3 regions of the Mucilaginibacter sp. P2_A5 genome follow, and region 3 is predicted to be linked to each of the others. Evidence: riboswitches for the same ligand, from Rfam matches in the RefSeq annotation. Region 3 holds a riboswitch; each other region holds the start of a gene.
What was found. Region 3 has a riboswitch for S-adenosylmethionine ahead of AC1DXF_RS12760 (TlpA family protein disulfide reductase). Riboswitches for the same ligand answer to the same signal wherever they lie in the genome.

Region 1: it holds a riboswitch for S-adenosylmethionine, as region 3 does, so the genes downstream of both, AC1DXF_RS23385 (O-acetylhomoserine aminocarboxypropyltransferase/cysteine synthase family protein) here and AC1DXF_RS12760 (TlpA family protein disulfide reductase) in region 3, are expected to answer to the same signal.
Region 2: it holds a riboswitch for S-adenosylmethionine, as region 3 does, so the genes downstream of both, metH (methionine synthase) here and AC1DXF_RS12760 (TlpA family protein disulfide reductase) in region 3, are expected to answer to the same signal.

What each region holds. Positions count from the first base shown of each region.
Region 1 covers NZ_JBFUCY010000032.1:13,615-21,817, forward strand. The annotation lists gene gpmA (2,3-diphosphoglycerate-dependent phosphoglycerate mutase) at 1-116, shown strand, start outside; gene AC1DXF_RS23370 (hypothetical protein) at 198-683, shown strand; gene AC1DXF_RS23375 (homoserine dehydrogenase) at 782-1,993, opposite strand; gene AC1DXF_RS23380 (homoserine O-acetyltransferase family protein) at 1,993-3,048, opposite strand; gene AC1DXF_RS23385 (O-acetylhomoserine aminocarboxypropyltransferase/cysteine synthase family protein) at 3,135-4,454, opposite strand; SAM riboswitch class I at 4,701-4,811, opposite strand; gene AC1DXF_RS23390 (hypothetical protein) at 5,131-5,961, shown strand; gene AC1DXF_RS23395 (trans-sulfuration enzyme family protein) at 6,020-7,135, opposite strand; gene AC1DXF_RS23400 (hypothetical protein) at 7,229-7,750, shown strand; gene mqnE (aminofutalosine synthase MqnE) at 7,970-8,203, shown strand, end outside.
Region 2 covers NZ_JBFUCY010000014.1:29,762-37,964, reverse strand. The annotation lists gene AC1DXF_RS13705 (Bax inhibitor-1/YccA family protein) at 211-939, shown strand; SAM riboswitch class I at 1,075-1,185, shown strand; gene metH (methionine synthase) at 1,341-5,030, shown strand; gene AC1DXF_RS13695 (four helix bundle protein) at 5,084-5,422, shown strand; gene metF (methylenetetrahydrofolate reductase [NAD(P)H]) at 5,498-6,454, shown strand; gene AC1DXF_RS13685 (hypothetical protein) at 6,549-7,064, opposite strand; gene AC1DXF_RS13680 (DUF6891 domain-containing protein) at 7,169-7,828, opposite strand; gene AC1DXF_RS13675 (transthyretin-like family protein) at 8,010-8,203, opposite strand, start outside.
Region 3 covers NZ_JBFUCY010000013.1:8,630-16,832, forward strand. The annotation lists gene AC1DXF_RS12750 (DUF4178 domain-containing protein) at 1-1,139, opposite strand, end outside; gene AC1DXF_RS12755 (S-adenosylmethionine decarboxylase family protein) at 1,139-1,492, opposite strand; SAM riboswitch class I at 1,849-1,962, shown strand; gene AC1DXF_RS12760 (TlpA family protein disulfide reductase) at 2,078-2,653, shown strand; gene AC1DXF_RS12765 (SusC/RagA family TonB-linked outer membrane protein) at 3,034-6,216, shown strand; gene AC1DXF_RS12770 (SusD/RagB family nutrient-binding outer membrane lipoprotein) at 6,223-7,662, shown strand; tRNA gene AC1DXF_RS12775 (tRNA-Cys) at 7,789-7,861, shown strand; gene AC1DXF_RS12780 (PIG-L family deacetylase) at 7,886-8,203, shown strand, end outside.

The sequences.
Region 1 (8,203 bases), on a different contig from region 3:
ATATTGATTGCCTTACCGACGAGCAGGTAACCCAACTGGAAATACCTACCGCCACACCATGGGTTTATGAGCTGGATCATGGGTTAAACCAGATAAGGCATTATTATTTGGATTAAAGCCGGTTTTTCATACATATATTGGGCATTTGTTTATCTTAGTCGTCCCGATTAATTATAAACTATACCCTAAATTAAAAAATGAAGAAGTCTGATATTTATGAAATAACCATAAAAATCCTTGGTGTTTACCTGCTGGTTTCCAACCTATCCAAAATTCCCGGTTTTTTTACGTTTTTAAAAAGTTTCAGCGCGATTGCGGCGGCCGACCACGCTACCGAGCAAATGAACTTGTTTTGGTTAAACATCGTCAATTTTGTATTCCTGCTGGCCTTGTCGATCTTTTTGATAGCCGGAACAAAATTGATTACCCGGCTCATCACTGATGCAGCCGACAAGCAAGAAAACGTAAAATTATTTGCTGAGCGTAAAGTGATTTATGAGATAGCGCTTGTCATCATCGGGGGCTTACTTATTGTTAACACAGTTCCTGACCTGCTTTATCGGTTATACAATATATCCAGCGAAAATGATCAAAACGCGGTCATGTCATCTGTAACAAAAGTGCTGGTAGGTATTTTAACCGTTGCCTTTGGCAAACGCATTGCCGCATTTTTTGCGAAGTAAAAAAAATATAAATCTCTCGATATAAAAAAGGCCCCTGGTTGGGGCCTTTTTTGTAAAAGAAACAAAACAAAATCTACATCAGGACTTTCGTACCTGCTTTATACCAATGCCAGGCTAACCCCGGTAAGCTGACCGGCAAAGGCAACAAATGCCTTACTCTCAGTTATGTGCGATTGATTATCGATCAGGCTTTGTAAATTAACTTTTCCGATAACGAATTTATAATCGCCCGAATAATAGCGTTCTTTTATGGAGATAAATTTCAAATCTTCTACCAAACGCTCGTCATCATACCTTAAATAGATATCAAATTCCACGTTATTGGTAAATTGAAGCCCGGTTTTTTCCTTTGCTTTTTTATACTCATACTGGTAGCTATAGCGCAACGCGGCTATATCAGATAGCACCGCCGAACCGGTAGGGTGGCCACCTGCCCCTTTACCAAAAAAGAATTGCTGATCGGCAAAGGCGGCCTGTACGGTTACTCCATTATATTCGTACTCCACGTTGTATAAAAATTCGCTGCTGTTCACAAACTTCGGCAGCACAAACATAGCTACATTTTTATCGTCGAGTTCCTTGGCTACAGGTACCAGTTTAATTTTCAGGTTTTTTTCGCGGGCGTATTGTAAATCATGCGCGGCCAGGTTCTGAATCCCCAAATTAAAAACCTCATCGGGTTTTACAACCACGCCATAAGCGTGCGCGGCTGCTATCACCAGTTTATATTTGGCATCAAAACCACCTACGTCGCTGGTGGGATCGGTTTCGGCAAAACCAAGGTCCTGCGCCTGTTGCAGGGCCCTGTTATAATCAAGCCCCTCAATAAATCCTTTTGATAAGATATAATTTGATGATCCGTTAAAAATACCGCTGATGGAGTGCAGCAACTCGTTATCATAATACTCCTCCAGGTTGCGGATGATGGGGATACTACCACAAACCGCGCCTTCATATAATAAAGATGTGCCATGTTTATGCTGCAGTTCAATCAACTCATCCAGGTGCAGCGCTATCATTTTTTTACTGGCCGAAACTACATTTTTGCCACTGCTTAATGCTCTTGATACAATTTCGAAAGCTGCCTCGGTATCGTTAATCAGTTCAACAATGGTATTGATATCCGGGTTGTTTAGCAGCTCTTCCTTATCTGCGGTAAAAAATTCTGCCGGTAACGACCGCTTTTTATGCGGATCTTTTATTGCAAATTTTACAATTTCGATGTTTAAATTTTTTGTCTTGATGATATCATATAATCCCTGTCCAACTACGCCAAATCCAAATAATCCTATACTTAACTTTTTACTCATTACGCTGTACGTTGCAATTCTATAATTTTTCCTTTTACATCGGTTTTAAAAAACGACGTGATAATATTTGTTAATGCTTCTGTTTCAATTAAAAAACCATCATGGCCATAAAATGAATCCAATTCAGCAAAGGCCGATTTGGGGATATGCCTAAACAGGTACTCCTGCTCTTCGATAGGGAATAACACATCCGATTTAATACCGATAACCAATGTACGGGCTTTGATGATGCTTAATGCTTTCTCCACGCCATTTCGGCCGCGACCTACATTGTGCGAGTCCATCACCCTGGTTAAATACCAGTAGCTGTAGGCATTAAACCGGTTCACCAGCTTTTGGCCCTGGTAATCCTGATAGGTTGATGCCTTAAAATTATCGGTTTTGCTATCAACATCTTCCTGCTGTGTAATACCGTAAGTTTTATAGGTACGGTAGGAGAGTAGAGCTATGCTCCTGGCAGCCTTTAAGCCGGCTTGTCCACCGTCCACCGTATTATTGTTAAAAGTTGCATCGGCGGTTAAAGCCAAACGTTGCGACTCATTAAACGCGATGCCCCATGGAGAGTGGCGCGCGTTGGTGGCTATCAAAATAAGGTTTTTGATACGGTTTGGTTCGATAATACCCCACTCAATGGCCTGCTGGCCGCCCAATGAGCCACCAATTAGGATATGAATATTGCCGATGCCCAAATGGTCGGCTAATAACTGGTGCGCCTTTACCATATCCCTGATGGTAAATTGAGGGAATGTTAAAAAATATGGCTCACCTGTTGCCGGATTTACGCTTAAGGGGTTAGTTGTGCCGTATGGCGAGCCCAAAATGTTGGCACAAACTATAAAATGCTCTTCGGGGTTAAATTTGTTTCCTGTACCCACAAAACCTTTCCACCAGTCAAAAACATCGGCATTGGCTGTCAGGGCGTGGCATACCCATACCACATTATCTTTCTCTTTGTTTAGGCGCCCATAAGTATGAAAACCTATCTCCAGTTGCTGTAGTTGTTCGCCCGATTCCAGCTCAAAAGTTTGTGTGTACTTAAATGTTTCTGTATTCATTCTTCTATTCATGTTGATAGAAGTGAGTTGTCAGTAGTGAATGGTGAGTTTTTATTCACTCACCGCTCACCACTCACTACTCACCACTACGCTAATTCGGCCTGCGCCTCTTTTATTTTGGCAAATGCCTGTTCAAAATCTGCTTTAATATCATCAATATGTTCAATACCCACCGCTACCCGTAACGAATTTGGTGTAACCCCTGCCGAAAGCTGTTCGGCATCAGATAGCTGCTGATGTGTTGTTGCCGATGGCTGAATGATCAATGTTTTGGCGTCGCCCACATTGGCCAAATGGCTTACCAGTTTCAGGCTATCTATCAGTTTACCGGCATCGGCTTTATCGCCATTAATTTCAAATGACAACACCGCACCAAAACCATTCTTCAGGTATTTTTTTGCCAACTCATGGTACGGCGACGACTCTAATCCCGGGTAATTTACCGATGCTACCTGCGGATGCTGATCAAGCCACTTAGCCAGTTCCAGTGTATTATCTACATGGCGTTGCACCCGTAATGATAGTGTTTCCAGTCCCTGTATATTCAGCCATGAATTAAATGGCGATTGCGAAGGGCCAAAATCACGCAATCCCTCCACACGGGCGCGAATAATAAACTGGATATTGCCAAATGGGCCGCCTATGCCAAACACATCTGCAAAAACCAAACCGTGATAACCTTCGGATGGCTCGGTAAATTGAGGAAACTTGCCGTTGCCCCAGTTATAAGTGCCACCATCAACTATTGCACCGCCAATACTGGTACCGTGGCCGCCAATCCATTTGGTGGTTGATTGTACCACTATGCTTGCGCCATGCTCCAACGGGCGAAATAAATAGCCTCCTGCACCAAAGGTATTATCTACAATTAGCGGCAGGTCGTGTTTTTTGGCCAAATCGCCAACTTTATCAAAATCGGCAATAGTGAAGCCGGGGTTGCCAATGGTTTCCAGGAAAATAGCTTTGGTTTTATTATCTATTAAGGCTTCCAGGCTTTCGGCTGTATCGTCTTTAGCAAAACGAACATCAATGCCCAGGCGTTTAAAAGCTACCTTAAACTGGTTGTATGTGCCGCCATATAAAAATGGCGAGGTCACAAAATTATCCCCTACCTGCAATATGTTATTTAACGCTATAAACTGCGCTGCCTGGCCCGATGCCGTGGCCAAAGCTGCAACACCACCCTCTAAAGCGGCTATGCGTTTTTCAAACACATCGGTAGTGGGGTTCATTAAGCGGGTATAAATAAACCCGAACTCTTTTAATGCAAACAGGTTGGCGCCGTGTTCGGCACTTTTAAATACGTACGACGTAGTTTGATAAAGCGGTACCGCGCGTGAGCCTGTAGTAGGATCAACTTCCTGGCCGGCGTGTAATTGTAAGGTTTCGAATTTTAAGGCTGACATAGTTGTAGATTTTGAAAGGTTATAATTAAATTTTGTTGTTTAGATGGATTTTAGCAAGCTGATAAAATATTTATCAGTTTTACAACACGTATGTTTTCAGGGATTGAAAAAAGGGACGTATTAAAGCATCAACAGCAGCAACACATACAAATATTGCCAATAATTGGGCTAATACGTTGTATGTTACCGTTTTGGGTATTAAAAATGTTGCTTTTAGTAATTGTAATTAAACTTTTCATGGCTATAAATTTATATCCCCCGGTGTTATTTGCCGGGACAGGAATTGGCACCTTCTTCAAAACTGAAGGGTTGCCAGCGGGTCATTGAGCCTGATCTCTCGCCGCTTCTTTATAAATCAATACCCGAACTATGCGGAGAATTGATCGACTATGGTATCGCTACCAAATAATGCCCCAAATATAAGTGGATATTTATTAAAATACCAAATTTTATTTGAAGGGAAAGGTAAAAGGCAAAAGGTGAAAGGTAAAAGGAGAAAAGTTCTTGCTCCGATGTCTGTGTCCCCATGGGCATCTTTCCGATAGATATTCGGGTCGCCTGGCCCAACCGGCAATATCTGGAATTGCGGTCTGTGAAAGATACCTACCGCTGAGGAAAAGGGGATATTTATTTAAACACCAAATTTTATTATCTTGTATCGCCAATAAACCGCCACATGAATAAGTTTTTCGCTTTTATAATCTTCATTTGCTGCTCAACAACGCTGTTGTTTGGACAGGAGGAAGCAAAAGTGAAAGACGTAAACCAACAGCTTATTTTTAATGATTCCCTGTTTATAAAAAAACTGGCCGATATTTATAAAACCAATCCTGCGGGCGTACTCGATCTGCTAATTACGTCAAAACATACAATGGAGGATATTGGCTTTGGTTACGCTGATGTTTCAAGTGTTTACGAAGCAGGCTATCTGCGTATCAGTTACCAGTTTATATTTTTTAAAGATTCACTGATAAGCTATATGTTAGATGCCAGCATACCTTATGACGCCCGGTTAAACAGCCGTTATAAAAAAATATGTTCTCCTTTATTAAAATTTAAGGATAAAATACATGCTAATCCAATCTATTTTAATTACGATGCGATGTCAAAACCACTAAACGACAGCGTCAAAATAGCCTCAAAAAATAAAAAGGCCCGATTTCTAATGACCCCTTTTTCGGGTGTTACCTTTGGTTACTACATCGCGATGAACTATGCTGGTTTTATGCTTTTAGATAACCGGATAAATTTTGATACTGTGAAAAGCAAATTGACCCCAGAAATAGATTATATGCTGCTTTTTAGTAAAAATCCGGCCACTCGCTTATGTGCAATTGAGTACTACTATAGAAATCCCAATAAATTCCAGAAAGGCCGCGAGAAATTTGAAAGGCGAATTGCGGCGATCTACAAGGAAATACCAATAATCACCACATGGATTGGCGGCCATAAAACAAATCAATATGCCGAGGAAATGGTGAAGTTATCACTCAAAACCACCTTTTGAACTCATGAACTTAACGCTTTTCCGAACAACCTTTCACCCTTCACCTTTTGCCTTTAACCTAAAAAAGCGCCTGCTCCAAATCGTCCACCAAATCATCAATATGTTCTAACCCAACCGAAACACGTAATAAATTCCTTGGTGTTTTAGTGTCGGGGCCTTCTACGGTTGCGCGGTGCTCAATTAAGCTTTCCACGCCGCCCAGGCTGGTTGCCCGTGTAAATATTTTTAATTTATTGATGATGTTGTGCGTATCATTTTCATCGCCCTTAATTATAAATGATAACATACCGCCGAAGGCCAGCATCTGCTCTTTGGCAATTTGATGCTGCGGGTGCGACGGCAGGCCAGGGTATAATACCTTTGCTACTTTGGGATGCTGTTCTAAAAACTCAGCTAATAGTTGCGCATTGTGTACATGGCCCTTAACCCGGTACGGGAGGGTTTTAATACTGCGTACTAGCCAGAAACAATCGGTTGGGGAGGGGATAGCGCCGCCCATTTCCTGTACCTGGCGTATTTTGGCCCACCAGTCGCTTTTCTCGGCGGTAATTAATGCGCCGCCCATCAGGTCGCTGTGGCCTCCAAAATATTTAGTGGCCGAGTGCATTACCATATCGGCACCCAAAGCTAATGGTTGCTGGCAAATGGGAGTGGCAAAAGTATTGTCAACCACTACTTTAATATTGTTCGCCCTGGCAAAGGCAACCACTTTTTGTATGTCGGTGATCTTGAGCAGTGGGTTTGATGGCGTCTCAACCCAAATCAGCCCGGTTTCGGGCCTGATGTGTTGGGTTAAAACTTCGATATCATTAACATCAACAAAATCAAACGTTAAAATACCCACAAAGAGGTTTTTAAGCTGATTGCGCAAACCATGGTACATATCATCCGGGCAAATAATGTGAGTACCCGGCGCCAGCGACTGAAATACCGACATGCCCGCCGCGTTGCCTGATGAAAATGAGGCGGCATCGGCGCCGCCCTCTAATTTGGCTATAACGTTTTCAAGCAAGGCCCGATTGGGGTTTGATGCCCTGCTGTAAATATGCCCGCCGGGAAAGCCGCCATCTTCGCCACGTTCAAAAGTAGTCGACATAACAATGGGTTGTATTACGGCTTTTGATGATCCGTCTATATGGTTGCCTGCGTGTATAGCTATAGTTTCAGTTTTCATTGTCGTTGATGTTATCGTTTCAAAGTAAATAAGATTATTTGTGATTTACTGTAGCGACTGATTTAAATTTTGCGTAATGGTTAAAAAAGCTTTATGAAAAACCTGCACCTACTCACTATTATCCTGTTATTATCAGCTACCGCCTGTAAAAAAGAAAACATCGCTAAACAAAGCGAGTATGACACCAGCTATAAAGCCTGGATGAGCTTTAAAAGCAGCTCGAAAAATTCCTATTCCTACACAACAGTTTTTGGTTCGTGGGTAGGTTTTGGAGTTACTATCCAAGTAGCCGTAAACAATGGTAAGGTTGTTTCGCGTGACTATATCCGGGTACAATCCCGTAACGACGGCACCAATAAAGTCGATACCGTTAAAACCTGGCATGAAGATGCTGCCACCATAAATACACACCCAAATGATGCCACAGATGCACTTACGATGGATGGCATTTACTTAAAGGCGCGCACCGAATGGCTTAAAGTTGATGCTACAACTAATGACATCATATTTGAAGCAAAAAACAACGGTCTCATTTCAGACTGCGGTTATGTGCCGCGTAATTGCGCCGACGATTGCTTTAGAGGGATAAACATTACAGCTATAACAACCTTGTAAGCTAAAAGCCGAAAGCAGAATGCCAAAAGCTCCTCGAATTCTTGTCTTAAGCTTTTTGCTTTCAGCCTTTAGCTTTCGGCTTTCCCCATTAGCTTTTTGCTTTCAGCCTTCGGCTTTAAGTTTTTCCCCCTCATAATCTTATTGTAAAGATGCCCCTTGCTTTAGGCCTTTGGCTTTAAGCTTTCCGCTTTTTTACTACATTTGTTCAAAGTTTTTTGAATGGAAGCTGAGCATAATTTACAGTTATTATTACAAAATCCAGATCTGCCTGCTGATTTAAAGCACATTGCCCAAAAGGTACAACGCAGCGAAAGGATTACCTTTGATGAAGGTGTTACATTATATGAACAGGGCGACCTTGGTTACCTTGGTGTTTTAGCCAACTACATCCGCGAGAAGCGCCATGGCGATAAAACTTATTTCAACCGTAATTTCCATATCGAGCCTACCAAT
Region 2 (8,203 bases), on a different contig from region 3:
AACACGAAACTCCGCTGGAGTTATAAACCTGCAACTGTTGACTCCAGCGGAGTCACGTGTTTATAGTATTACACCCACCCGCACAATTTGGCTCCGTAGGTGCCTCCTGTTTGTCTTTAATTTTAAAAGCGATTTCCCTGACCTGATACTACCCTTCACAATATATTCACCAATTCTTCGTATATTCGTGTAGTAATTTATTATCAAAAAATGGAAACTAAAGATCAATACGTTTATAAAAACGTTATACAATTAACAGAGGACGATGCATCCCGTAAATATTTGGGTAAAGTATTTGCATGGATGTTTATTGCATTAGGCATTTCTGCTTTTTGCGCTTTCGAATTCTTCTTAAATCAAAACCTGATGAATTTGATTGTTAACCCTGCAACGCAGGGATTTTCAACTTTAGGCTATGTAGCCTTATTTGCACCGGTTGCTTTTTCAATGGTCATAAGCTTTGGCCTCAACAGGTTATCATACCCGGTTATTTTGTTTTTGTTTATTGCCTACGCCGCTTCAGTTGGTATAAGCCTGAGCATTTTCGGCCTTATTTATACAGCAACGTCAATATTTACCATATTTATCAGCGCCGCTGTAGTTTTTGGCATAATGGCTATTGCCGGATATTTTACCACGATGGATTTAACCAAATTTGGTTCAATTTTAATCATCATCTTTTTTGGTGCATTTGCTGTGGCCATGGTTAACTTCTTTTTAGGTAGCCCTCAGTTAAGCTACGTGCTTAGCTTTGTATTTGTTGTATTGATGGTTGGTTTAACAGCCTACTACATGCAAATGCTGAAAAGAATTGGTGCCGGACTTGAGTATGGAAGTGCAGAGTCAAAAAAACTGGTGATCATGGGCGCATTTGTGCTTTATACTACATTTATTAACTTGTTTACTTCAATGCTGCGTCTTTTTGGTAGCAGGCGATAATAAACAACCAACAAATTATTATTAAAAAGCTGCCCCGCAAAGGCAGCTTTTTTTGTGGATATAAATTTACTTAGCGTACACATAGCCTGGCATATAAACTATTGCATTTTACGGCTTTATTATGCACCTTTGCACTGCTTATGGAGAAAGACGGAGGGATTAGACCCTGCGATGTCTTAGCAACCTGTGCTTCACAAGGTGCTACATTCTACTCAGCCAGCTAAACAGCCCTGGGAAAGATAAGCGAAAGTCAATTGAACACCCGACTTTTCGATGTAAGCTTTTTTTTAGTAGCAAGTAATTAGTATCAAGTAGCAAGATTTTTTTGCGTTGATCTAATTAAAAATCAGGCGCCGGAGTTTCCGTACTTGATACTTGATACTAACTACTTGATACTAACCATGAACATTAGAAAAGAATTAGAAAAACGCATCCTTGTAATTGACGGGGCTATGGGTACCATGATACAGCGGTACCAGCTTACCGAAAAGGATTTTCGTGGGGAAAGGTTTAAAGATCACCATAGTGATTTGCAGGGGAATAATGACCTTTTGAATATTACGCGCCCGGATATTATCAAGGCCATCCATGCCGAGTATTTGGATGCCGGCGCCGATATTATTGAAACCAATACCTTCAGCACACAAATTATTTCACTGGCCGATTATAAGCTGGAGGAACTGGCCTATGAGCTTAGTTACGAAGGCGCCCGTATTGCCCGCGAAGTGGCCGACGAATACAACCAAAAAAATCCGGCAAAACCGCGCTTTGTGGCCGGTGCCATAGGGCCAACTAACCGTACTGCCTCCCTATCGCCAGATGTTAATGACCCGGGCTACCGTGCCGTTACCTTTGATGATTTGGCCAACGCCTATTACGACCAGGTGCGTGGCCTGGTTGATGGCGGATCGGATTTATTATTGGTTGAAACCATCTTTGATACACTGAATGCCAAGGCAGCCTTGTTCGCTATCAATAAATACGCCCACGAGTCGGGCAAGCATCTGCCTATCATGATTTCCGGTACCATTACTGATGCCTCCGGTCGTACCCTTTCCGGGCAAACGGTAGAGGCTTTCTGGAATTCTATCCGTCACGCCAACCTGCTTTCAGTAGGTTTAAATTGTGCTTTGGGTGCCAAAGAAATGAGACCGCATTTGGCCGAACTATCTGAGAAAGCAGATGTATTTATATCTGCCTACCCTAATGCTGGTTTACCAAACGAGTTTGGCCAGTACGACGAAACCGCGCATGAAACCGCCCACCAGGTTGATGATTTTATTAAAGCCGGTTTGGTAAATATTGTGGGGGGTTGTTGTGGCACCACGCCCGAGCACATCAAATGCATCGCCGAAAAGGCAGCCAAATACCCCCCAAGGCTTATCCCCGAAATTGAACCCGACCTGCGCCTGAGTGGCCTGGAAGCGGTGACCATAAAGCCCGACAGCATTTTTGTAAATGTGGGCGAGCGTACCAACATCACCGGTTCGCCAAAATTCTCGAAACTTATTTTAGCCGAAGATTATGAAGCCGCATTAGCCGTTGCCCTGCAACAGGTAGAGGGCGGTGCCCAGGTTATCGACATCAATATGGACGAGGGCATGATCGATTCGGAAGCGGTGATGGTGAAATTCCTGAACCTGGTAGCATCCGAACCGGATATTGCCAAACTGCCCATCATGATCGATTCATCAAAATGGACGGTTATTGAGGCGGGTTTAAAATGCATCCAGGGTAAGGGCATCGTAAACTCCATATCGCTTAAAGAGGGCGAAGAAAAATTTATTGAACAGGCCCGTAAAATCCTGAGCTATGGTGCCGCCACGGTAGTAATGGCTTTTGACGAAACCGGCCAGGCCGATTCGTTACAACGCCGTATTGAGATATGTAAAAGATCATATGATATTTTGGTTAACGTGGTTGGTTTCCCTCCGCAGGATATCATTTTCGACCCAAACATCCTTACCGTTGCAACCGGTTTAGAAGAGCATAACAATTACGCGGTTGATTTTATTGAGGCCACCCGCTGGATAAAACAAAATCTGCCTCATGCCAAAGTAAGCGGCGGGGTAAGCAACATTTCCTTCTCGTTCAGGGGGAATAATGTGGTGCGCGAAGCCATGCACTCGGCATTTTTATACCACGCCATTGGCGCCGGTATGGATATGGGTATTGTGAACGCCGGCATGCTGGAAGTTTACCAGGAAATAGATAAAACCCTGCTTGAGCTGGTAGAAGACGTGCTGCTTAATCGCCGCGATGACGCAACCGAACGCCTTGTTGAATATGCCGATACCATTAAAAGTAAAGGTAAAGAAGTTGTACGCGATGAAGAATGGCGCAAAGGAACCGTACAGGAAAGATTATCGCATGCGCTTGTAAAAGGTATTATTGAATACCTGGATGATGACGTAGAAGAAGCCCGCCAAACATACAGCAAACCGCTGGAAGTAATTGAAGGCCCCTTGATGGACGGCATGAATATAGTAGGCGACTTATTTGGCGCCGGTAAAATGTTTTTGCCACAGGTGGTAAAATCGGCCCGGGTAATGAAAAAGGCGGTGGCCTACCTACTGCCATTTATCGAGCTTGAAAAACAACGGGTTATTGATGCAGGCGAAGACAGTAGCGGAAGCCGTGCAAACGCCGGTAAAATATTGATGGCCACCGTAAAAGGCGATGTGCATGATATTGGTAAAAATATAGTAGGCGTAGTTTTGGCCTGTAACAACTTTGAGGTGATTGACCTGGGCGTTATGGTACCGGCACAACGCATTATTGAAGAGGCTAAAAAGCAAAATGTAGATATCATCGGCCTCAGTGGTTTGATTACGCCGTCGCTGGATGAGATGGTGCACTTTGCTAAAGAGATGGAGCGCGAGGGTTTTACTATTCCGCTGATTATTGGCGGGGCTACTACCTCGCGTATCCACGCGGCCGTTAAGGTCGATCCGCATTACTCGGGCGCTGCAATCCATGTACTGGATGCATCGCGCAGTGTTACCGTGTGTAGCAGCCTGATGAACCGCGATGGCCGGGATGCCTATATCAAAAACATAAAGGAGGAATATGCCAAATCCCGCGAAGCGCATTTGAATAAAAAATCGGATAAACGTTTTGTTACCATCGACCAGGCAAGGCAGGCCCGTTTCCAGATTAGCCTGGACGGCGATGTAGCGCCAAAGCCAACGTTTACCGGTACCAAAGTATTTGAATCGTATCCGCTGGAAGAATTAGTTCCTTATATCGACTGGACACCGTTTTTCCACACCTGGGAATTGCGCGGCAGCTATCCCAAGATATTTGCCGATAAGTTTGTAGGCGATGAAGCCAAAAAGCTTTTTGATGATGCCCAGGTGTTGTTAAAAAAGATAGTAAAAGAAAAACTGCTGCATGCAAACGGCGTTATCGGTTTTTGGCCGGCTAATAGCGTAGGCGATGACATTGAACTATATACCGACGAAAGTCGCAGTACGTTGTTAACCCGCATCCATACCCTGCGCCAACAGGCCGAAAAGGTTAAAGGCGATCCGTATTATGCATTGTCGGATTTTATCGCACCAAAAGAAAGCGGAGTGCCGGATTATTTTGGAGGCTTTGCGGTAACCACAGGCATTGGCTGCGATGAACTGGTTGCCGAATTTGAGGCCGACCATGACGATTATAACAGCATCATGGCCAAAGCCCTTGCCGATCGCCTTGCCGAGGCCTTTGCCGAAAAAATGCACGAACTGGTACGTAAAGAATACTGGGGCTACAGCAAAGGCGAGCAGCTAAATGCCGACGAACTGATCAAAGAAGAGTACCAGGGTATCCGCCCGGCCCCAGGCTATCCTGCCTGCCCGGATCACACGGAGAAAACAACTTTGTTTGAGTTACTGAAAGCGGAAGATGCTGCCAAAATGCACCTGACTGAGAGCTTAGCGATGACACCGGCCGCTTCTGTAAGTGGGTTCTATTTTGCACACCCGCAGGCAAGGTATTTTGGATTAGGGAAGATAAGTAAGGACCAGGTTGAGGATTACGCTTTGCGGAAACAAATGCCGCTTGAGGACATCGAGAGGTGGTTGGGGCCTAATATAAATTATTGAGTTGTGTGTTGAATGTTGTAAGTTGTATGAGAAAAAAGCTTTAATTAAACGACGTGCAAAGCGATTATAAAAAATACATAGAATTAAATGTTTGGATTGAAGCAAGGAAGCTTGTTAGCGAAGTATATTCTGCAACACGTTCATTTCCAAAAGAAGAGCAATTTGGGTTAAGCAATCAAATGAGAAGGTGTTCGGTGTCTATCCCATCGAATATCGCAGAAGGATGTGGACGAAATCATAAAAAGGACAGCCTTCAGTTTTTCTATATAGCAAGAGGATCATTATATGAATTAGAAACACAACTCTTTTTAAGTAGCGATTTGAACTTCATTGAAAAACCACAACTCGACAAATACTTATCACAATTGGAAATTCGTAAGAAAACTGCTTAATGGTTTCATCAGATATTTTAGTTCTGAATAAATCTTTTTACTTACAACTTTCAACACACAACCTACAACAAAATAATGAAAATTACAGATCATATCAAAAACGCCAACGGAAAAACGTTATTCTCTTTCGAACTAATCCCACCCTTAAAAGGCCAAAGCATCCAGGGTATCTACGATGCCATTGACCCCTTAATGGAGTTTAAGCCGCCGTTTATTGATGTTACATCCTTACGCGAGGATTTTATTTACAAACAGCATGATAATGGCTTGCTGGAAAAGCTGAGCTATCGCAAACGTCCGGGCACTATCGCTATCTGCGCTGCTATCATGAATAAATATAAGGTAGATACCGTTCCGCATTTGTTGTGCGGTGGTTTTACCAAGGATGAGACGGAGAATGGGTTGGTCGATCTCCAGTTTTTAGGTATCGAGAATGTGTTGGTTTTGCGGGGCGACGCACGCCGGGGAGATGCATCCTTTGTGCCAACATCCAATGGGCATAACTATGCTACCGATTTGTTACAACAGGTAGTGAACATGAACAACGGTATTTACCTGCATGAACATAACGACGATAGCCTGAAAACCGATTTTTGTATCGGTATTGCCGGCTACCCCGAAAAGCATTTTGAAGCGCCAAACCTTAAAACCGACTTTAAATACCTGAAACAAAAGGTAGATATGGGTGCAAATTTTATTGTTACCCAAATGTTTTTTGACAATCAGAAATATTTCGACTTTGTAAATAACTGCCGGGCCAACGGCATTACCGTACCCATTATACCAGGCTTAAAACCTGTTACCACATCAAAGCAACTGATTAACCTTGCCAAAACCTTCCATATTGATATGCCCGAGGATTTATGCGACGCTGTTAACGGATGCAAATCTGAAAAAGATGTAAAAGATATTGGCGTGGAATGGATGATAAACCAATGCCGCGAGCTGATGGCTTTTGGTGTTCCGGTACTACACTTTTATACCATGAGCAACGCCGGGCCAACTAAGCGGATTGCGGAGGCTATTTTTTAGTGGGATATAAATGCCCTGTTGTGAAAACGATGTTCTAAAATAAGGGCATCGTTTTTTGTTTGTAAGAAAAAAATATAGTTGCTTTTTTGTGCTCTTAGGCATATGGTAATTCGCTATTAAATTCTTCGAGATTCAATCTCAGTTGCTCCAAATCGTTCCAGCCTTCCTCAAGATAATGCCATTTGTAAGTTATTTTTAGTCCCTCAACATGAATGGTTAATGTATAATTGATACCGTCAAGCACAATTCCTTTTTGTTCTTTAAGGATGGGTTTAATAGATATCATTTTTGCGAGACCGATAATCGTTGCGATCTTTTGAGCATCAATTACACCTTTTTCATAGTTTATAGTTGGTTTTATTTCCTGTCCAATATACTTCAGACCTTCCACAGGGTTATGAAATTTGGGAGTATCAATAAGTCTCGACCATGTTGTTCTATACCATTTAACAGCCTCTTCACCTATTTCAAGCTGCAAATTAATACTGTTATCAAAAGAGGGTTCGATAACCAATTGTATGTACTGTTTATCAATATCAATAATTTGTCCCTGAAACAATGTGGCTTGTGCAAGGGTTTCAAATTCAGGCCATTTTAACTTGTTGCCCATCTGCTTAGTTATTTATATTTAAGAACCTGCCACTAGTAATGGCTCTGGCATCCCTACTATGTGTGGCTTACTTTTCAACATTACTCGCCAACATCGTGTTTGCATCACCATAGCTTCCAAAAAGGCTTCTGATTTGATCCCGGTTTAGCCAACATCTGTATAACCCGCTCCGCGCCCCATTCCTCATCATCTGGAATCTTTTTCCAATCGATATTTTTAATTTCTATCCTCTGTTCAACAGTTTCCGGCCAGCTTACCTGGAAACCATTTTCCTCCAGCGTCGAAACAATCATCCGGGCAACATGTAACGCTTCATCATCATTTTGTGTAGCACTATCAAACCCCAAGTATAGGTTCCGGATGAAAGGGTCAACCGCCCTCGCTAAATCCTGCGAGTGATAATAGCAAAAGCCAATAGCTTTAACACCCAATTCATCCAGCTTTTCAATTGTTTCCATGCAGTCACCTTGTCCGTCTTGTTTGGTATAGCCGGCATTGTGCAAACACACTATCTTTTGCGCAATAAGTTGGTCAAATGCCTTGGCAAGCTTATCAAATCCGGTTGATTTTGCCCACTGCAAAGCTTCCTTTTGATGTTGCTTATATTTTTGATGGATGGTTTGTCTTAACCAAACATCATCAATATCATCCTCATCGTAAAACATATCTTCTAACCCATCAAAAATTTGCTGCTCATTTTCAAATCCAACCTTAATATCCAGTTCTATTTGTTCTAACGCCTCGTTTTTGGCTTCCTGTGTCATAAGCTATGGTACCATTAATTGTAATGATAAAGATGTTCGCTTTAAACCTGCTTACCAAATATCTACATTTAACAATTACTATACACCTGATGGATTGTGTAATTTTTTCACACATCAAATATATGTTAATGCAAAAAGGGTATCCCGGTTAAGCGATACCCTTTTGTATGGATAGATTTAATTACTTGCAAAAAATAACCTGGTTTGTTTTGCCTTGATCGTTCGAGTCGCCTGTGGTCAACTTACGCACGGTGCCTAAGGTTAAGCTGTAGGCGCATGACGGCCAGGTACTAAATGCCGGCGATATGGCAGCTGTTGCAAGGTTATATACCGCGGCAGCCCCTCTGGGTACATTGCCGGATGGCAGGCCAGATA
Region 3 (8,203 bases):
TAACCATGATAGTATTCAATATCTTTTGAGAGACTCCAGGTTTGGTTATCTTTTTCGCATACCAGTTCGACCGTTGCCGATAGCCAGTTGTTATCAACCTGCGAGCCCAGCTCAAACTCTACCGGCACAGGCCCATCGGGTATTGTAAATGTGGGTGTTTTAAAGGACTTAAACTCATAATTGCCATTAGCGTCGGGGGCAAATGAGTTTAAGGAATCAACCGGCACAGCCCCTGCAATGTTTCTTAACGAATCGATCGCGGTACTTACATGCTTTGAAGTATCCGGCATATGGGGCGGCATGGCCAATGCATATGTGTCAGATAGCAATACCTTTTCGGGCCTTAGCCAGATAACCGAGAGTTGCACCAGCAGGAACACAACCGCGGCAACGCCACTTATTTTATAAGCGGCCAGCCACCTGGCTTTATGTTTTGATGGCTGGTTTGCACCGATGCCGATTTTTTCGGGAAAGCTTTCAACAGGGATATTAAAAGCCGCCGCTATTTCCGCCTCTTCCAGGTATTCGCCCAGGTACCAATCGGTAACGTGCTTTTTGATGTTCTCCTCGCTGGTGAGCATATAAGGGGGATCTATGAACTCTTTAGCCCTTAATTTTTCGGAGGATATATCCCAGTCGAACTCACCTATCATAGCCGTTATAACCGGGGTATATGCGTTATATTTAAGATAGGTATTACCCTCATACTCTGCCTCGTTGCCATAAATACTATTTACGCTTGCCAAATCCGGGTAAAAATTGGCGCCGGCAATCAAGCTCCAATGGCCATCATACTCCGATAAAAAGGCATAGCCTTTGGCGTAATTGTATAGCATGTATTCGCGCCACTCGTACCTGGTTGACCCCTCCTTCTTTTCAAGGTAAGCAATCAATTTGTACTCTATCCCTTTTAATGTACCGGTAGTGCCTAAAGGCATAACAGGCTTAAATTTTAAAACGTGAATTTTCTCTTCAACATAAGGCCTGCCCGCATCATTAAAAAGCAGGTAAGACCGGCATTGAGGACAAACCACGGCTTCGCAGCCTGCCTGATCATAAAGCGTAATACTATGTTGACAAGCGGGACAAACAAGCTCACTCGAAAACGGAAAAGCTTTGGGATTTAACGTGGCTGCCATTACCTTTTAATTTCGTTTTTTTGCATCTCGGTACCTTCAAAAAAAGCTATAACCCCCTGGTAAATGGCACGTGCTTTATCATCATTCTCTTTTTGATAATTGGATAAAAACACATCAAAAGTGGCCATAGCATATTCGGGCCAGGTATGGATAGACATGTGCGATTCGGTTAAGCAAACCATAGCGGTAAAACCACCGCCATCAAAATCGTGGTAAACTTCGCCAACTTTGGTTAGCTGATAGGTAGCGATGAGCTGATCAAACAACTGCCTGCAGGGGGCGCTTGATTGTAACAGGTTAGGTTTATCTGTACTGAATTCAGATAATAAATGTAATCCGGGTTTATAAGGCATCAAGGTTATTCATTTTCGGGAATAAATATATAAAAATTATTTGATGGGGATGGGCTAAAAACGCACACCGGAGACGACTCACCCCGACGAGGCCACGCCCGTCGCCCCTCTCTCCACTTCGCGCATAGAGGGGCAAAAAATTGTTTTTCTTTCCTCAACCCTCTTTGTGGCGTCAGCCGGAGAGAGGGTGGCCCAGCGCAGCGGCGGCCCGGTGAGTCGTAGCCAGCGTTCAACGCCAGCGCGTTTTATACACCCAATTTCCCCCCTTCTTTATTTCATGACAATTTAATTATACAATATCTATGTATTTAGTAGAATATATTTATACATTTGCATCGTTAAACAGTTCTTTAATTTAATTATCAAGAAAGACGGAGGGAAAGGCCCTATGATGTCTTAGCAACCTGTAACCCAATTGTTAAAAAAAGGTGCTAATTCCTGTCTGCTTTTATCAGCAGAAAAGATAATGTATGCCAATTTGTACGCAGCCAGGGGCTGTATGCAGTATCACTATCATCCCAATTTCTTGTTTAATTAAATTCATAAACTTTTACACCGCATCAAACACGGTTAAAAAATACAGCTATGAAAATTAAACATCTACTAATCATTACCTGCTCGTTATTAATTACCGGCTATTTCGCCCATGCACAAACCGCACCGCCGGCTCCTCTGCCTACATCAACAGATCGTGGTTATATTGTTAAAACCGGCGACCAGGCACCCGATGATTTTAAACTGGTGCTGGCCGATGGCACCCAAACGTCATTAAAGCAACTCAAGGGCAAAGTAGTTATCCTGCAGTTTACCGCAAGCTGGTGCAGCGTATGCCGCCAGGAAATGCCCCATCTTGAAAAAGAAGTCTGGCAGGCCTACAAAAACAAAGGCCTGGTGCTTATCGGGGTCGACAGGGATGAGCCGCTTGAAAAAGTGCAGCATTTTCAGCAGGAAATGAACATCAGCTACCCCTTGGCGCTTGATCCGGGCGCTGATATTTTTGGGCGCTTTGCCAATAAAAAAAGCGGCGTAACCCGCAATGTGGTTATTGATAAAGATGGTAAAATAGTTTACCTCACCCGCCTTTATGATACCCAGGAATTTGCATCGATGCTCAAAGCTGTCGACGCCCTGGTAAACAACAAAACCACATCTGTAAAATAAAGCTTAAAGCACAATGCCTAAAGCTAAAAGCTAAATTGAGTTCACCCTGCATCTACACTGACCCTGTTATCTTCTATATCTAAAATTGTTATGAAAACAACAAGAACACCTTTACAAAACGCACACCCTACCAACAAATGTGTATTCCTTTCCTCCGCTCCTGTCCATAATTATATGCAGGGTATGCGTTGTTGCTGTTAACTCAACGGCAGCGGTTATTTGCAGGCCCATTGTTTTAGCTGGCGTCCTTTGCTTATAACCAACACTATCAAAATTAATTTACCGGTATTTTAAAACATACAGCAGGGCATTGCCATACCCAAAAACGCTGCTATCTGGCTTTGCTATGCCGGCAATAAAACTATTAATCAATAATCGTCATGTTTAAAAATTACAAAATTTTACTGGCAATCCTGTTGCCCTTTTTCCTCATCCAAACAGTTGCGGCGCAATCTGTTAAAATAAGCGGTGTGGTAACCGCCAAATCCGATGGTTTGCCTTTGCCCGGTGTAAGCGTAGCTGTTAAGGGTACCGCAAATGGCGTGCAAACTACAACTGATGGTAAGTTTAGCCTTAACGCCAATGTTAATGATGTACTTAAAATCTCCTACATAGGTTTTGCATCGCAGGAAATTACGGTTAAACAGAGTGAAACCGGTTTACAAATTGTGCTGCAGGAAGCAGCCAACTCACTTAACGAAGTGGTGATCACCGCACTCAATATCTCCAAGGATAAAAAGACCCTGGGCTATGCAGTACAAGGCCTGAAGTCAAAAGATATTTCCGAGGCTAAGGAAAGCAACCTGGTAAATGCCCTGGCCGGTAAAATTGCCGGTGTTACAGTTACCAACAGCCAGGGTGATATGGGTTCGTCACGCATCATTATCCGCGGGGAAACTTCTATCGCTGGCTTTAACCAGCCACTTTTTGTTGTTGATGGTGTTTTTATCGACAATCAGCAATTTTTGGGCACCAATGGTTCAAGGGATTTTTCCAATGGCATAGCCGATCTTAATCCCGAAGATATTGAATCTTTAACTGTATTAAAGGGGCCAAACGCGGCCGCTCTTTATGGTTATCGCGCCGCGGCAGGTGTTATCCTCATTAAAACCAAAACAGGCAGGGGCGCTAAAGGGTTGGGTGTAACCATTAACTCAAACACCAGCTTTGCCAGTGTAAACATTTTGCCCGATTATCAAAACGAATATGGCCAGGGATCAAACGGGAAGTTTAGCTATGTAGATGGCAAGGGCGGGGGCGTTAACGATGGTGTTGACGAAAGCTGGGGACCTGCATTAGACGGAACACTTATCCCGCAGTTTTACTCAAACGGCCAGGCGGTTCCTTTTGTGGCCCATCCTGATAATGTTAAGGATTTTTTTAAAACCGGTGTTACGCTCAATAACGGCATTGCCTTAGCGGGCGGTACCGATAAGGCCGATTATCGCCTGTCATACAATAACCTGCATCAAACCGGCATTATCCCTAACACATCGCAAGGCCGCAACACGTTCGCGCTCAATTCTACTTTTAAGCTTAGCCCCAAATTAACGGTAACTACAATTGCAAATTATATTAAGGACGATGCCGATAATCTGCCCGGCGCGGGCGGCAGGCGGGCAACCAGTACCATGCTGCAATTCACATGGTTTGGCCGCCAGGTTGATATTAACCAGTTAAAAAACTATAAAGATGCCAACGGCAATACCTTTAACTGGAATAACAGCTATTACAGCAACCCTTACTGGCTGGCTTATGAAAACACCGTAGGGCAACACAAAAATCGTTTAATCGGTAGTGTGGAATTGAATTATAAGATCGTCGACGGCTTATCGGCCAACTTCCGTACAGGTACAGATTACTATACCGACCGCCGCAAGATAAAAATAGCCTATGGCACCAATGGCACACCGTTCGGATCATACGAGGAGGATGCATACACCTTCAATGAAACCAATACCGAGGGACGGTTGCAATACACCAGGAAGTTAAACAGCGATTTCTCCTTAGATTTGATGGGCGGTGGCAACATCAGCACGCAGCAAACCGAACAAAACGACCAGATCGCGCCTAAACTGGCCGTAGCCGGCTTATATACCTTAAGCAATTCCCGCGATCCGCTGGTGTCATTAAATAATTTTTACAAGTATAAAATATACAGCTATTTTGCATCTGCCCAGTTAGGGTACAAAAACTACGCGTTTTTAAACGTAACCGCCCGTAATGATTGGTCGTCTACCCTGCCAAGGGCAAGCCTATCCTACTTTTACCCTTCGGTGAATGGAAGTTTAGTGCTTTCAGAAGCGCTTGATATTAGGAGTGATGTACTTACATATTTAAAATTGAGGGGCGGATGGTCAAAAGTGGGTAAGCCCGGCACACCTTACCAGCTTATCAATACGTATAATTTTACTGCGCCATTTGGTGCAAACCCGCAACAAAACCTGAGCAGTATTGATCTTAACCCAAACCTGAAGCCAGAAATTACCACATCCGGAGAAGCAGGCTTTGAGGTAGGCTTTTTCCAGGACAGGTTACATTTAGATGTAAGTGTTTACAATACCAACAGTATTAACCAAATAGTTAATGTTGATGTAAGCCCGACTACAGGCTACAGCCAAAAACTGATCAATGGCGGCCGTATCAATAACAAAGGCGTTGAAGTACAGCTGGGAATTACACCCATAAAATCAAAAGATTTTACCTGGGATATTACCACCAACTACTCGCTTAACCGCAGTAAGGTAGCCAAGCTTGATGATGAGGGCCGCCTGCAAAGCATCATATTAGGCACCGACCGTACCGTACAGGTATTAGCAGCGCTTGGCCGGCCTTACGGTACTTTATATGGCAATGCCTACACCCGCGACGCTTCGGGCCAAATTGTGATAGGAGCCAATGGTACACCGGTTATTAACCCAACCAAACAGTACCTTGGTAAATTTACCCCCAACTGGCTGGGTAGCATCAACAACAGCTTTACCTATAAAGGCATAAACCTGGGCTTTTTGGTTGATGCCAGGTTTGGCGGTTCTATTTATTCAAACACCAATCGTACAGGCACCTATACCGGCGTACTGGCATCTACCTTGCCGGGGCGTGGCGCCGCAAACGGTGGCATAAGCTATTATTACCCGGGCAACAATGCATCTGCCGGCGCGGTACAGGTAACAGGCAGCGCCCCTGCAGGTGTAACTGTTTACAATGACGGGATGATTTTTAAAGGCGTAAAGGCCGATGGCACAGCTAATACCACCATATTGCCTGCCCAATCCTATTACAAAGGATTTACTAATGTTGATGAAGCTTTTGTTTACGATGCATCGTACATTAAACTGCGCGAGGTTAAATTGGGCTATACCTTCCCGTCACGCTGGGTAAAGAGTGTCGGCCTGCAATCGGCAACATTATCTTTAGTTGGCCGCAACCTGTGGATCATCCATAAAAACGCGCCAAACATCGATCCTGAAACTGCTTTTAATACAGGCAATGGCCAGGGTTTAGAAGATCTGACCCTGCCAACTGTACGCAACATTGGCTTTAACATTAACCTTAAATTTTAATTTACCATGAAACTTAAATATACAACCATCATATTATCAGGCGCACTGTTGTTATCGGCAACATCGTGCAAAAACGAACTGGTAGATATCAACAAAAACCCCAATAGCTCACAAACCGCGCAGCCCGATTACCTGCTAACCGCGGCCAGCAAAGTTACTGCCGATACCTACTGGGGTACAGCCAACAACATGGATGCCAGTTTGCTATTTGTTCAATACTGGGCCAAAATACAATATACCGATCCCGACAGGTATATATACAGCAACAGCGCTTTCCAGGAGCTATGGACGGTAGGTTACTCAAAAAGTATAGTTAACCTTAACCAGATCATTAAACTGGGTGACGCGCAGGGCAATACCAATTACAAAGGCGTGGCGCTGGTGCTGCGCTCCTGGGTATTTACTTTGCTTACCGAAGCTTATGGCAATATCCCTTATAAACAGGCTACCAATATAAATCAGTACCTTACCCCTGCTTATGATACCCAAAAGGATGTTTATTTTGCCCTCCTTGATGATTTAAAAACGGCACAAACCGCGCTTGACCCATCGGGCAAAGCCATTGCCGGCGATGTTATTTATGGCAACAATATAGCCCTGTGGAAAAAGTTTGCCAACTCGTTGCGCCTGCGCATTGCCTTGCGCATTGCCGATAGGGAGCCTGCAAAAGCCAAACAGGTTTTGGCCGATATACAGGCCGAGGGTGGCGCCTTTATCAGCGCCAATGCCGAAACAGCACAATTCACTTATTTAGATTCGCCCAACCAGAACCCAATCAGCAATTTGTTTGATACCAGGGACGATTACCGCATCAGCAAAACTATTGTTGATAAACTTTTTGCGCTTAACGACCCGCGCCTGCCTGTATACGCCAGCAAAACCAAGGATACCACGCCGCAAACCTATGTGGGCATACCCAACGGCCTGCTGGTTGGCGATGCCAGTAACCTGGGCTTTACCAAAACATCAAAACCGGGCGCTTACTTTTTAGCGCCGCATGCACCGGCGGTGATCATCAGCTATGCCGAAACCCTGTTTGACCAGGCCGAAGCTGTGGCACGCGGCTTTATTACCGGCGACGCGGCAGGTTTATACAAACAGGCGGTAACAGCTTCATTAAAACAATATGGCATTGCCGATGCGGCTATTGCTACCTATACCGCGCTGCCGGCCGTGCAATACGATGCTACCAATTACAAAAAATCAATTGGCGAGCAAAAGTGGATAGCCCTTTTTGGCCAGGGTCTGGAAGCTTTTACCGAATGGCGCAGGCTTGATTATCCGCAGCTGCAACCTGCCGTGGCAGGAACTTTAAGCGGTAAGCTGCCGGTCCGGTTTATATACCCGGGAACCGAGCAATCACTTAACGGCGCCAGCTACAGCGCTGCCGTAGCCAGCCAGGGTGCCGATGTACTGACCACCAAATTATGGTTTGATGTAAATTAAAAATAATTAGCGGCCATGTATTGGGGTAACACCCGGCATGGCCGTTTTTAAAGCCGAAAGCAGAATGCTAAAAGCTTAAAGCTAACTGGCTTTTATTGAAATTAATAGATGGGCTTTATACAAAAAGGCGGAGTGGCCGAGTGGTTCAGGCGGGGGTCTGCAAAACCCTTTACGGTGGTTCGAATCCACCCTCACGCCTCCGGGTTTAACTTTAAAATAGGCGATGAAAAAGCTGGCTGTACTATTAACTGTTGTATTTTATTGGGGAGAATTAAAACAGGGCAACGCCCAGGCTACAGCTGTAGGGCCGCGTGTACTGGTAGTTATGGCGCATCCCGATGATGAGAGTACATTTTCGGTAACGTTATACAAAATTGCCAAAGAGCAGCATGGTATTGTAGATTTGTTTGTAATAACCAACGGCGAGGCCGGTTACAAATACGCAACGCTTGCCGAAAGCTATTATGGACTTGAACTTACCGACGAGAAAACCGGCCGTGCCAACCTGCCGCGCATCCGCAAGCGCGAACTGGTAAACGCA